Regions from separate parts of the Tardiphaga sp. 839_C3_N1_4 genome, predicted to be linked through region 1. Evidence: predicted binding sites of a transcription regulator. Region 1 holds the regulator's gene; each other region holds the start of a gene.
What was found. Region 1 encodes LexA, which represses DNA repair genes until DNA is damaged. Its sites were predicted from a motif close to TGTTCNNNNTGTGTTCNG; they were not measured.

Region 1 (3,999 bases):
TGCTTCAACACCTTCCCGGGCTTCGACGTCGAAATCCAGGGCATCTACCGCAAGGTCGACGCCAATGGCCGGATCCGACTTTACACTTATGTGGTCTCCGAATAGGGAGCACGTAAGGAGCCTGATTTGCAAACGGAACTCGAACAGCCGGTCGTCATACGACCCTCGCGCGACACCGACGTCGATGCCATGCTGGCGATCTATCGCCGGCACATCCGGCAAGGCGTCGAGGAAGGCGTCAGCGACGCCGACACGCCGCAGCCCGACGATCTCAGAGACCGGCGCAAGAATCTGCGCAGCAAGCGATTTCCGCACCTCGTCGCCACGCAAGGCGGCGAGGTCGTGGGCTACGCCTATGTGGTGCTGTTCCGCAAGCGACCGGCCTATCGCTACACGGTCAAGCATTCGATCTACATCCACCACGGACATGTCGGCCGAGGCATCGGCCGCCTGTTGATGCGCGAACTGATCGACGTCTGCGCGGCGGCCGGCTTCCGGCAGATCATCGGCTATATCGATGCCGACAACACGGCCTCCCTCGGCCTTCATGAGAGCTTCGGCTTTGCCCGCGTCGGCTTGCTGCCCGGCGTCGCCTATCGCTCCGGCCGCTGGGCCGACACGATCATGGTTCAGCGCTCGCTGGCGACCGGCTCCACGACACCGCCGCCGCCCGTTGGGCGCATGACGTCTGCGTAGCCCAGGCGACCGGGAAGCATTTTCCGTATCCGTCGAGGATCGACGACTGGTGAGGAACAACCTCCTCAAACCTCCCTCAACGTGCGTTCTGTTGACGGCAAATTAAGCATTGCAGAACACATATGGAACATATAGTGTTCGTTCATGATTTGTTTCGAGATTCTGTGGCTTTGAGTAGTTTGAGAGTGCCCGAACTCGCGCAACCGATCTTCGAACGATCGTCTCTGGATTGAGGCTCACTGTTCGAAGGCCCTTTGAAACGCACGCGGCGGCCGACACCGTCAACTGAGGATGGCTTCAGATGCTCACGCGCAAACAATACGAACTCCTGCGATTCATCGATCAACGGTTGAAGGAAGCCGGCGTCCCGCCCTCCTTCGACGAGATGAAGGATGCGCTCGACCTGCGCTCGAAGTCCGGCATCCATCGTCTGATCACAGCGCTGGAAGAACGCGGCTTCATACGCCGTCTACCCAATCGCGCCCGTGCCATCGAAGTCATCAAGCTGCCAGAGCTCGGCGCGCCGGTCACCGGCGGTACCGGACGCCGCGGCTTTACGCCCAGCGTCATCGAAGGCACGCTTGGCAAGGTGCGTTCGGCCGCCAGCATCGCTAGCCACAGCGGCGATGATGACAACGGCCGCACGGTTGCTATCCCGGTCATGGGCCGGATCGCGGCCGGTACGCCGATCGAGGCGCTGCAGACCCGCAGCCACACCATCAGCATGCCCGCCGACATGCTCGGCTCCGGCGAACATTATGCGCTCGAAGTGCGCGGCGATTCCATGCAGGACGCCGGCATTCTCGACGGCGATACCGTGTTGATCCAGCGCAACGAAAGCGCCGACACCGGCGACATCGTGGTGGCCCTGATCGACGATGAGGAAGCCACGTTGAAGCGCTTCCGCCGCCGCGGCGCGTCGATCGCGCTGGAGCCCGCCAACGATGCTTACGAAGTCCGCATCCTGCCGCCCAACCGGGTGCGCATTCAGGGCAAGCTGATTGGCCTGTATCGGCGTTACTGAGGCTATCGCCTCGGCGGATTACTGATCTTCGGATTGAAGATCGGTTTCCGCCGGCGTCGCATCCACCGGCCGGTTTTGCGGTGGACGACCGGTCTGGATCAGATCGTGCTGGGGCTCATCGGGAATTGCGCGCGACCACGGACGGTCCAGGCCCCGTGGCCGCACGGCATCGATGGTAAAGCCGTTCGCGGTTCGCTGCAGGCTCACCGCACCATTTCGTTGCAAGCGATCCTGATCGATCACCAGCGCCCTGCAATCCCTCGGCGGCTGTCGCGTCGTGACGATGAGCGCCGCTTTCTCGCAATCGTCGGTGAACGCGTCAGGCTGTAGAACCAGCGCCACCAGAGCGCCATCGGCCAGCGGCGTGATGCACCCGTCGCGGTCGCAGGACACACCGTGGCTGACGGAGGCATCGGTCGGCAGACGCGCATCGGCATCGCCGGCGAGCCACTCTTTCAGCAAAAATGTATCCTTGGCGCCGCGCATCACATGCAGGTGCCCGTCCCTGCCCCGTACCGCGACGCTGCGACCGTCCCCCGAGATCAATACATCCGGCTGCTTGACCAGCAACGCCCAGACAATCGAGAGTGCAAGCACACCAAGCCCTGCGAGGCGCAACGGCGTGCGCAGCAATCCCAGCACGATGATGCCGATACTGGCTGATATCAGCGGTCCGGTGCCGAACACCGGCATTCGGCCGATGGCGCCGGGCAAGGCTGCCACCCATTGCGTGACCACGATCATCCACTGAATGCCGACATCCATCAGCCGCCAGAACACACCGTCAAAGCCGAACGGCATGGCCACCAAACCGAGAATGCCCGCCGGCATCACCAGCGCCGAGACCACCGGCATCGCGAGGAGATTGGCGAGAACGCCGTAAGGCGTGACGCGATGAAAGTGAAACGCCGCGTATGGCGTGGTGGCAAGGCCCGCGACCAGTGAGGCCAGCACGAGCATCACGATCTCGCGTCCGCCCCACAGCGCCACACGCGCGGTCGCGGAATGATCCGGCGAGGCAAACAGCGCGGGCATGCCGATCTGCACCAATGCGACCAGCCCCAGCGTCGCCGCGAATGACATCTGAAAACTCGGATGCATCAGCGCTTCCGGTGCGACGATCAGCACGACCATTGCCGCCACCGCCAGCGTGCGGAACGTCACCGCCCGGCGATCGACCATGACAGCGATCAGCACGACGGCCGTCATGAAGAACGAACGCTGCGTGGCGACCTCGGCGCCGGACAGCAGCAGATAGAACAGCGCCGCGAGCAATGCCGCAGCAGCAGCGACTTTCTTGATCGGGAACGTCACCGTCAGGACAGGGATCAGTGCCAGCAGCGCGCGGATCGCAAAGAACACCACTCCGGCCACGACCGCCATGTGATAGCCGGAGATCGACAGCACATGACCGAGGCCGGAGATGAACATCGCATCATTGATGTCAGCCGAAATCGCATCGCGGCGGCCTGTGAGCAGCGCCGTGGCAATGGCGCGGCTATCGCCCGAGAGCACAGTGCGGATCCGCGCATCGATGGCGTCGCGTAGCCCCTGCATGGTCGCCGAATAGCGTAGCGCCACACTCGGCAGTATCGGCGGATCGACTGCCTTGATGCCGCCCATCACGAAGCCAGATGCGCCGATCCCTTGAAAGTACAGATCGCGTCCGAAATCGTAACTCCCCGGCCGGAGCGGCGACAACGGCGGCTGCAGCCTTGCCTTCAATTCGACGAAGCTGCCGACGACAGGCGCCGTGCCCTTCTCACCGACAGCCGCACACGGGCGAGCTTCGGTGCGACGCGCGGGCTGTCCATTGTGGCAACGCGCAGCACGAAGCGATCCGTGCGCTCCCGTTCCTCGTGAGTTTCGACGAAGCCGGTAAGCGCGACGGAATAGAGCGGCTTCGCCAGAACCTCATGAGCCACACGCGCGGTTTTCATGGCAGCCATCGCGAAGCCGGCCGCGATGGCCGCAATGAGCAAAATCAAGGGAAACCATCGCTGCCGCCGCAGCAAAAACGCAGCCAAGCAAAGAAGGCCTGCCGTCGCCGCGGCAACCCAGGCCATCGGCTCATGCTCAGCGGCAAAATACAGCGCGATGCCGGTGCCGAAAGCGATCGGCACCCAAGGCAGCAAGCGACCGGGACCAGCTTCGGCCCGCACCCACGTCCGGAGCGTGCCCAAGCCCGACGTTGACGACGTCGCTGACGGGACAGCGACGCCTGCCGTGGCCGGCGGCGGCCATGTGGTCGCCGTGCCGGATCGGCCCCGCCGCTGTTG
Region 2 (3,999 bases), 1.8 Mb from region 1:
GCCAGGATCAGCGGGCCGAATTCGATGCCGGGTGTGCTGAAGGCCGTGACCGTCATGGTGAGCAGCACGGCGATGACGGCCTGAGGTCCGCCGACGATGGCGCTGCCCAGCTGATAGACCGCACGGAAGGTGAGGACGGCGCAGATCTGCGCCAGCAGATAGACGCCAAAGACGTGATTGCCGGCAGCCCGGAAGGCGATATCCGCGAGCCAGAACGCGAGCGGCGGGCCCATATGGGTGCCGACCTGATATTCCCGGCCATAGGCCAGCACGGTGGCGAGATCGCCCGGTGGGCCGCGATAGAGCAGCAGAGGCACGACCAGCCAGATCGCAGCCTGACACAGCACGACGATCCAGAACACCAGCCGTGGCCGGGCGCGGATCAGTTCGACGATCAGGGAGGTGAAACGCATTGAACGTCTGAACCGGCCAGCAAGGAATGAAGCTTGCTCAGGTGATACGGCGCGGAGCCGGGAGAGGCAACCGCCTGAGCGCTCAGGCGGAAATCTCGATGTCGAGGATGGTCTGGGTCTCGATCAGGCCCGCCGCACGGGCGCTCGCCTGGTGTCGCGCACGCGCCGCCGCCACCGGCGCGAACAGGCTGCGGTGATGAATAGTAGGCCCCAATTCGTTCAGCGCAGCCATATGCTGCGGCACGCCATAGCCCTTATGGACCTCGAAACCATAGCCCGGGCAATCCTCAGCGAGCCGGCACATCAGCCGATCGCGCGAGACTTTTGCAATGATCGAGGCTGCTGCGATGGACAACACCAGCGCGTCGCCGCCAATGACCGCCTCGCAATCGGCCGTCGTATCGATCTTGTCGCGGCCATCGACGAACACATGTTTCGGCGCGTCCGGCAGCGACGCGACCGCACGCGCCAGCGCCCAGAGCGAGGCCCGCAGGATATTGTCGCGATCGATCCGGACGGGTGATGCATAGGCGACGCCGAATGAAGCCGTAGCGCAAATTTCCTCGAACAGCGCCTCGCGCTTGCTCTCCGTCAGTTTCTTGGAATCGTCGAGCCCCTTGGGAATGTTGTTCGGGTCCAGAACGACCGCCGCAGCCACGACCGGACCGGCCAGCGGACCTCGGCCGGCCTCATCGCAGCCCGCTACCGGCCAAATGCCTTTCTTGAGCAGTGCACGCTCACGCGTAAAGCTCGGCGCGACCACGATCTTGCGCGGCTTGGCCGGCGCTTTCTTCTTCACATCCCGAATCATGGGGGGATCGTGCTGAAGCAGGCCAACACGCGCAACCGGGAACTCCGAATCGTGCCCGCTATTCAGGTCGGGCCTTAATCGTCCAGATGCACCCGCCGGTCGTCACCGACCTCGATCCCCGGTGCCGTCACCACGTCCCAGGCGTGCCCGTCCGGGTCGGCAAAGTAGCCGGAATAGCCACCATAGTCGGTCTTGCGCGCCGGCTTCAGCAGCGATCCGCCGCAATCGACGGCGAAAGCGAGAACCACATCGACCTCGCCTTCGGAGCGGCAATTCCACGCCAGCGTGCTGCCGCGAAACGCCTGCGGCCTTGGATGGTCGGGCAATGTCGCGTCCTGCGCCAATTGCTCCCACGGAAACAGCGCCAGGACGCTGGCGCCGGTGTCGAAAAAGGCGATGGCATCGCCCGAGGCACGGGCCTTTCGCGTAAAGCCCAGCGCTTCGTAGAACGCAATGCTCCTGCGCATATCCGCGACGCCCAGCGTGATCACCGTCATGCGCGCGATCGGCGCCGGTGGTTTCGTCATCGTCATGCGTGTCACTCCTAGACTCACTCTATAGATCGAAAAGAGGGACGTTGGCAGGCTCTGGTTTCCTGCCAACGTCCCCTCTCCACCACTCCGTACGCTGCGAGACCTGCGGAGTTAGAACAGATTCAGTTGCTGACCGGCACCGGCCGGCTTCTCGAAATGATCGAGGGTGAGTTTCGAACGACGCTTGTTGAGGCCAAGCTTCGTGCAGGCGATCTCGAAGCGGCGACCGATCATCCAGGCCATGGGCCCCGTGCCCTTCATGCGCGTGCCCCATTGCGAGTCGTAATCGCGGCCACCGCGCATTTCGCGGATCAGCGTGAAAACATGCCGATAGCGATCCGGATAATTCGCGATCAGCCATTCGCGAAACAGATCGCGCACTTCCATCGGCAGCCGCAGCAAAACGTAACTGGCTTCCTTGACGCCGGCATGCGCGGCGGCATCGAGAATGCGCTCGATCTCGCTGTCGTTCAGCGCGGGGATCACCGGCGCCACCATCACCGTGGTCGGAATGCCAACCTCGGATAGCTGCCGCAAAGCTTCCAGCCGCTTCGACGGCGTCGAAGCGCGCGGCTCCATGGTGCGCGCGAGCTTCGGATCGAGCGACGTCACCGACAGCGCCACTTTGACCAGATTGCGCTTCGCCATCCGCGCCAGGATATCGATGTCGCGCGTCACCAAGGCAGACTTCGTCACGATGCCGACGGGATGACCGGTCTTCTCCAGCACTTCGAGAATGCCACGCATCACCTGACGCTCGCGCTCGATCGGCTGATACGGATCGGTATTGGTACCGATCGCGATCATCTTCGGCTCGTATTCGGCGGCGGCCAGCTCCTTCTCGAGCAGCGCCGGCGCATCGGGCTTCACGAACAGTTTGGATTCGAAATCGAGCCCGGGCGAGAGACCGAGATAGGCGTGGGTCGGCCGCGCGAAACAATAGACGCAGCCATGCTCGCAGCCACGATAGGGATTGATCGAACGGTCGAAGCCGATATCCGGCGACTCGTTGCGCGTGATGACCTTGCGCGCGGTGTCCGTCGCAACGGTCGTCTTGAACGGCGGCAATTCATCGAGGCTCTGCCAGCCGTCATCAAAGGCGACCCGGGCCTCTGCCTCGTAGCGCCCGCTGTCGTTGGACTGGGCACCGCGGCCGCGCCGCCGCTGCTTGTCGATCGCCACCGCGATCTCGGGAAAAGGGGAAAGCGCACCCGCCGGCTTATCGGAGGGCGCCGGGACCGGCGGGTGCTTGAGGGCAGCGATCTGGCGACTCATGAAGCCACGATAGCGCATACATGGAACAAAGCAAGAACATAGATGAAGTGGCACACGGCCGGGGCACTGTGCATTCTCCCGCCGCCTTGCAGAGGCGGCCGAAAGTCGAACCGCCCCGAAATTGCAGCAGCCGCCGGTGCCGCATAGACTATGACGAAATGATAACGCGGCCACCCCGTTGTTGAGAGGTATTATCCGACACCCATGCTGAGCGTGATCATCCCCACCGAAGGCGTCGAACAGCCCGCTGTTGCCACACTGGCAGCGCTGGTGCCGGGCGCGGCTGCCGGAGTGATCCGCGAAGTGCTGCTGGTCGATCGCGCCGGCACAGACGTCATCGAACGCGTCGCCGATGTCGCCGGCTGCGGCTTCCTGACCTCGCAAGGATCGCGCGCCGCGGCGATGGCCGCCGGCGCCAAGCAGGCGCGCTCGCCCTGGCTGATGTTTCTGCATGCCGGCGCCGTGCTCGATGCGGGCTGGATCGAGGAGACCCAGCAATTCATCCAGCGCGTCTCGACCAGCGAGCGCCCCCGCGCAGGTATTTTCCGCTATGCGCGTTCGCCCTATGACGAGACCAATTTTCGCGATGGCCTGAAGCACCTGGTCCGGATGATCACAGGCCCCAAGGCCGATCAGGGCCTGCTGATCGCCCGCGAACACTATGATCGTCTCGGCGGCTACGCACCCGATGCCCGGCGTTCCGAAGCGCGGCTGCTGCGCCAGCTCGGCCGCTCCTCACGCACATTGCTACGCAGCCGGATCATCGTCGCCTGATCATGGCCGTCCAAGCCCCCGATGCCGTTCAGCCTGCAGTGCTACGCGATCTCCAGCCTGGCGATATCGACTGGGTCATCCGCAGTCACGGCGAACTCTATGCGAGTGAATACGGGTTCGATGCATCCTTCAAGGCGCTGGTAGCCGACATCGCCGCAGAATTCGTCGCAACATGCGATGCCACGCGCGAACG
Region 3 (3,999 bases), 2.8 Mb from region 1:
GCCGAAGCCGGCATCAAGCCGGGCGATATCGATGCCGTCGTGTGCTCGCACGCGCATATCGATCATATCGGCGGCATCGTCGATGCCAATGACAAGCCCCTGTTTCCGAACGCGCAGGTCTATCTCAGCGAGGAAGACTTCAAGTTCTGGACCGACGAAAGTAAACTCGGCTCGCCGCTCAAGGACTTCATCGTCCATGCCCGCAAGAACCTGCTCCCGGTGAAGGATCGCCTGGTGTTCTTCAAGGACGGCCAGGAGTTCCTGCCGGGCGTCACCGCCATGCATGCACCTGGCCATACGTTCGGCCACCATATGTTCATGATCCAGTCGGACGGAAAGTCCTTCGCGTTCCTCGGCGATCTTACCCATCATCAGGTGCTGTTGCTGGAGAAGCCGCGGATGGAGTTCGCCTATGATTCCGATCCGAAGATGGCGGCGGCGACGCGGGTGAAGATGCTGGACATGCTGGCAGCCAACAAGACCGCGGTGATGTCCTATCACTTCGCCTGGCCGGGCTACGGACATGTGGTCAAATCCGGCGATGGTTTCCGCTATATCGCCGAGCCGATGGTGATGAATCTCTAGCGGAAATCCTGCGACTTTCTTGCGGCGATCCTGAGACAGCGATCGCCGCAGGAGCTCCGCAGCGAGCGCATCGTCATGCCGCCGACGAGGTGTCTCGCGAGCGCAGCTCGGCACCGCGTTTATAGATCCGGAACGTCCCACGTCCGGCATCCTTCGCCGCATAGAGTGCCGAGTCGGCCATGGCTGCCAGTTGCGACGACGTGCAGTTGTCCGCCAGTGCGATGCCGACCGATGCGCCGACGCGCAACTGTTGTCCACGATGATCGATCGGTAGACCCAACTGTGTGACAATCGCACGCGCGGTCTCGGAGGCTTCCTCGAATTGTGCGTGCGGTCCCAGCAGAACGGCAAATTCATCACCGCCAAGGCGCGCGACCAGTTCGGCGCCCCCGCAGATATTGCGGATTCGATTTGCGACGACGGTCAGGCAGGCATCGCCGGCCGCATGACCGAAACAGTCATTGACCGGCTTGAATTCATCGAGATCGATCAGCAGCAGCGCGCCGAACGGCTTCACCTTGATGGTCGACGCCGCATCGAACAGCGACAGCTTGGTTTGAAACTGGCTGCGATTGGCGAGCCCGGTCAGCGTATCGAACTCGGCGAGATAGCGATTGCGATCCGCCAGGATTTTTTCTTCGGTAATGTCCTGCTTCATCCCGAAGATGCGGACGGCAACGCCATCGACCGACTCGACTGTGGCCGTGATCCTGATCCAGCGCCGGTTACCCTTGAAGGTGATGATCTCCGCATCGAGACTGAATCCGGTTCGATCTTCGATTGCCTTGCTGCGCCGCTTCGTCAGTTCCCTGACGGATTCTTCGGGATAACAGGCGAGCGCCTCCTCTCGAATCGGCGTCGAGCCGCGCGGCAGATCGAAGATGTCATAGACAACATCGGTCCAGACCAGCGATTCATCGGAAAGGTCGCATTCCCAGACGCCGATTCGCGCTGCCGCCGAGGAGCGATCGAATATCTTCCGGCTATGCGCCAGCGAAGCAGCCTGTTGGTCGATGATGGCTTGCTGGGCCTCGATCTGCGCCTTCAGCGCAGCGATCAGGTCGGCGTCATCCGGAGCGTCTGGCGGCATCGACAAGCGATCTGACATCTGCGGGCACCCGGTCTTCGTCTCGAAGCTCATAGGATGCTTTGCATGACGTGTTTAAGATTTTCTACGCCAATGGCCGACTTCAGCCAAAACCAGCATACTTTACCGCTACATTTCGTTCACTGATTGTTCTTGAAATAGAAGCAACCTTAGGTTACGCTCTCATGTCGAATGAGGGCGGCATGGTTCAACGCGTTTCCACCGTAGCCTTTGAGGGGATCGAGGCCCGCGCGGTCGACGTGCAGGTTCAGGTCGTGCCCGGCCTGCCTAATTTTTTGATCGTCGGCCTGCCCGACAAGGCGGTGTCCGAGGCCCGCGAACGGGTCCGCGCGGCGCTGGTCGCCTCGGGCCTAGCGCTGCCGGCGCGACGCATCATCGTCAATCTCGCACCGGCTGACCTACCGAAGGAAGGCAGCCATTACGATCTGCCGATTGCGCTGGGACTGATGGCTGCGATCGGCGCGATTCCGCCGGATGCATTGACGGGCTTCACTGTACTCGGTGAACTCGGCCTCGATGGTTCGCTCGCTCCCGTGGCCGGCGTACTGCCGGCCGCGATCGGCGCCAACGCGCGCGACGAAGGATTGATCTGTCCGGCGGACTGCGGGGCGGAAGCCGCCTGGGCCAGTCCCGACATCCAGATCATCGCCGCGACGTCGCTGATCCAGATCGCCAATCACTTCAAGGGCACACAGATTTTGTCACGGCCGCAGCCGAAGATACATGCGCGCGAAGATACGCTGCTCGATCTGCGCGACATCAAGGGACAGGAAAGCGCCAAACGCGCGCTGGAAATCGCTGCCGCGGGCGGCCATCACCTGTTGATGGCAGGGAGTCCGGGATCGGGAAAATCCATGCTGGCGGCACGGCTGCCATCGATCCTGCCGCCGCTATCGCCGGCGGAGCTGCTTGAAGTCTCAATGATTGCGTCGGTCGCCGGCGAGATCAAGGACGGCGTGCTCACCGCACGGCGGCCATTACGCGCGCCGCATCATTCCGCCAGCATGGCCGCACTCACAGGCGGCGGCCTGCGCGCGCGGCCGGGCGAGATTTCGCTGGCGCATCAAGGCGTACTGTTTCTCGATGAATTGCCGGAATTCGATCCGCGCGTGCTGGATTCGCTGCGCGCTCCGCTGGAGAATGGCGAGGTGGCGGTCTCGCGTGCCAATCATCGCGTCACCTATCCCGCACGCTTTATGCTGGTTGCTGCGATGAATCCATGCCGTTGCGGTCACGCGTTCGAGCCGGGCTTCTCCTGCAAGCGCGGCCGCATCGATCGTTGCACCTCGGATTATCAGGCGCGCATCTCGGGCCCCTTGATGGACCGCATCGATCTGCGCATCGAAGTCCCGGCGGTGACCGCGGCGGATCTCATTCTGCCGCCACCGTCGGAAGGTTCCGCCGAAGTCGCGGCGCGTGTCGCCGCCGCGCGCGATCTGCAGATCATGCGCTATGCGGCGGCGGGATTGCCGGGCACACATACCAATGCCTCCGCGCCGGCCTCTGTGCTGGAAACGGTAGCGCAGCCGGATGCCCAGGGACTGACATTGTTGCGCGATGCCGCCGAAACAATGCGACTGACCGCGCGCGGCTATCACCGCGTGCTGCGCGTGGCGCGGACGCTGGCGGATCTCGACGGCGCCGAGAAAATCGGGCGGCTGCATCTGGCCGAAGCGTTGTCTTACCGCGCGCTGGCGGAGGGCATTCGCCGAGCTGCTTGACGTCTCCTCCTCGCCACTGATGTGGACGTCAACGCGATAGTAACGAGTTTTGTTTACGCTCTGCTCACCATAACCCCGCGTTACGGGGCCAGGGCGAGTATCGTGTCATGCTGCGTTTCAAGATTTTAGCCTCGACGATTCCTCTGGTACTCGCGGCATTTCTCGCCCGTGGCGATCTCGTAGCCGGCACGCATCCCTGCATCTCAACCGGTGAGACCAGCGTCCAGATCGCCACCATGCCCTGGCAGGCGCAATCGCATGTCAGCTTCACCAGCGATCCCTTGCAGGCAACCGTCCGTGTGCAGATCGTCGATAGCGCCGAGATTGCCGACTTCGTCGTACTTGATGATGTCGATGCGGCGGAACCGGACGCTTGTCCCGTCACCGCTGCGACGCGCTTCATCGGCATCGCCGACACATCGGTAACATCGGAACCCGTCATCTATCTGTCGGAACAGGGCGACGCCGACTACCGGATCTTCGTGAAATCTCGCAGCTTCACGGCGCGCGACGCCGCAGCGCTGATCGTCAGCGCTCACAGCCGGAGCCCGGCGCGGATGGCAGCGGCCAGCCTCTAGGCCGCGC

Region 2: AB8A38_RS14910 (PA0069 family radical SAM protein) is a predicted target of LexA. The motif match lies at 3,054-3,071, and genes of this name have one in related genera.
Region 3: AB8A38_RS19375 (YifB family Mg chelatase-like AAA ATPase) is a predicted target of LexA. The motif match lies at 1,810-1,827, and genes of this name have one in related genera.

The regions. Positions count from the first base shown of each region.
Region 1 is NZ_JBPWQD010000001.1:1,259,867-1,263,865, forward strand. It holds gene AB8A38_RS06350 (Orn/Lys/Arg decarboxylase N-terminal domain-containing protein) at 1-105, shown strand, start outside; gene AB8A38_RS06355 (GNAT family N-acetyltransferase) at 127-696, shown strand; gene lexA (transcriptional repressor LexA) at 998-1,720, shown strand; partial or broken gene AB8A38_RS06365 (ComEC/Rec2 family competence protein) at 1,739-3,999, opposite strand, start outside.
Region 2 is NZ_JBPWQD010000001.1:3,100,434-3,104,432, forward strand. It holds gene AB8A38_RS14895 (glycosyltransferase family 39 protein) at 1-413, opposite strand, end outside; gene AB8A38_RS14900 (ribonuclease HII) at 496-1,224, opposite strand; gene AB8A38_RS14905 (VOC family protein) at 1,299-1,751, opposite strand; gene AB8A38_RS14910 (PA0069 family radical SAM protein) at 1,869-3,032, opposite strand; gene AB8A38_RS14915 (glycosyl transferase) at 3,237-3,806, shown strand; partial or broken gene AB8A38_RS14920 (GNAT family N-acetyltransferase) at 3,803-3,999, shown strand, end outside.
Region 3 is NZ_JBPWQD010000001.1:4,049,877-4,053,875, forward strand. It holds gene AB8A38_RS19365 (MBL fold metallo-hydrolase) at 1-585, shown strand, start outside; gene AB8A38_RS19370 (diguanylate cyclase domain-containing protein) at 659-1,693, opposite strand; gene AB8A38_RS19375 (YifB family Mg chelatase-like AAA ATPase) at 1,876-3,414, shown strand; gene AB8A38_RS19380 (hypothetical protein) at 3,522-3,992, shown strand.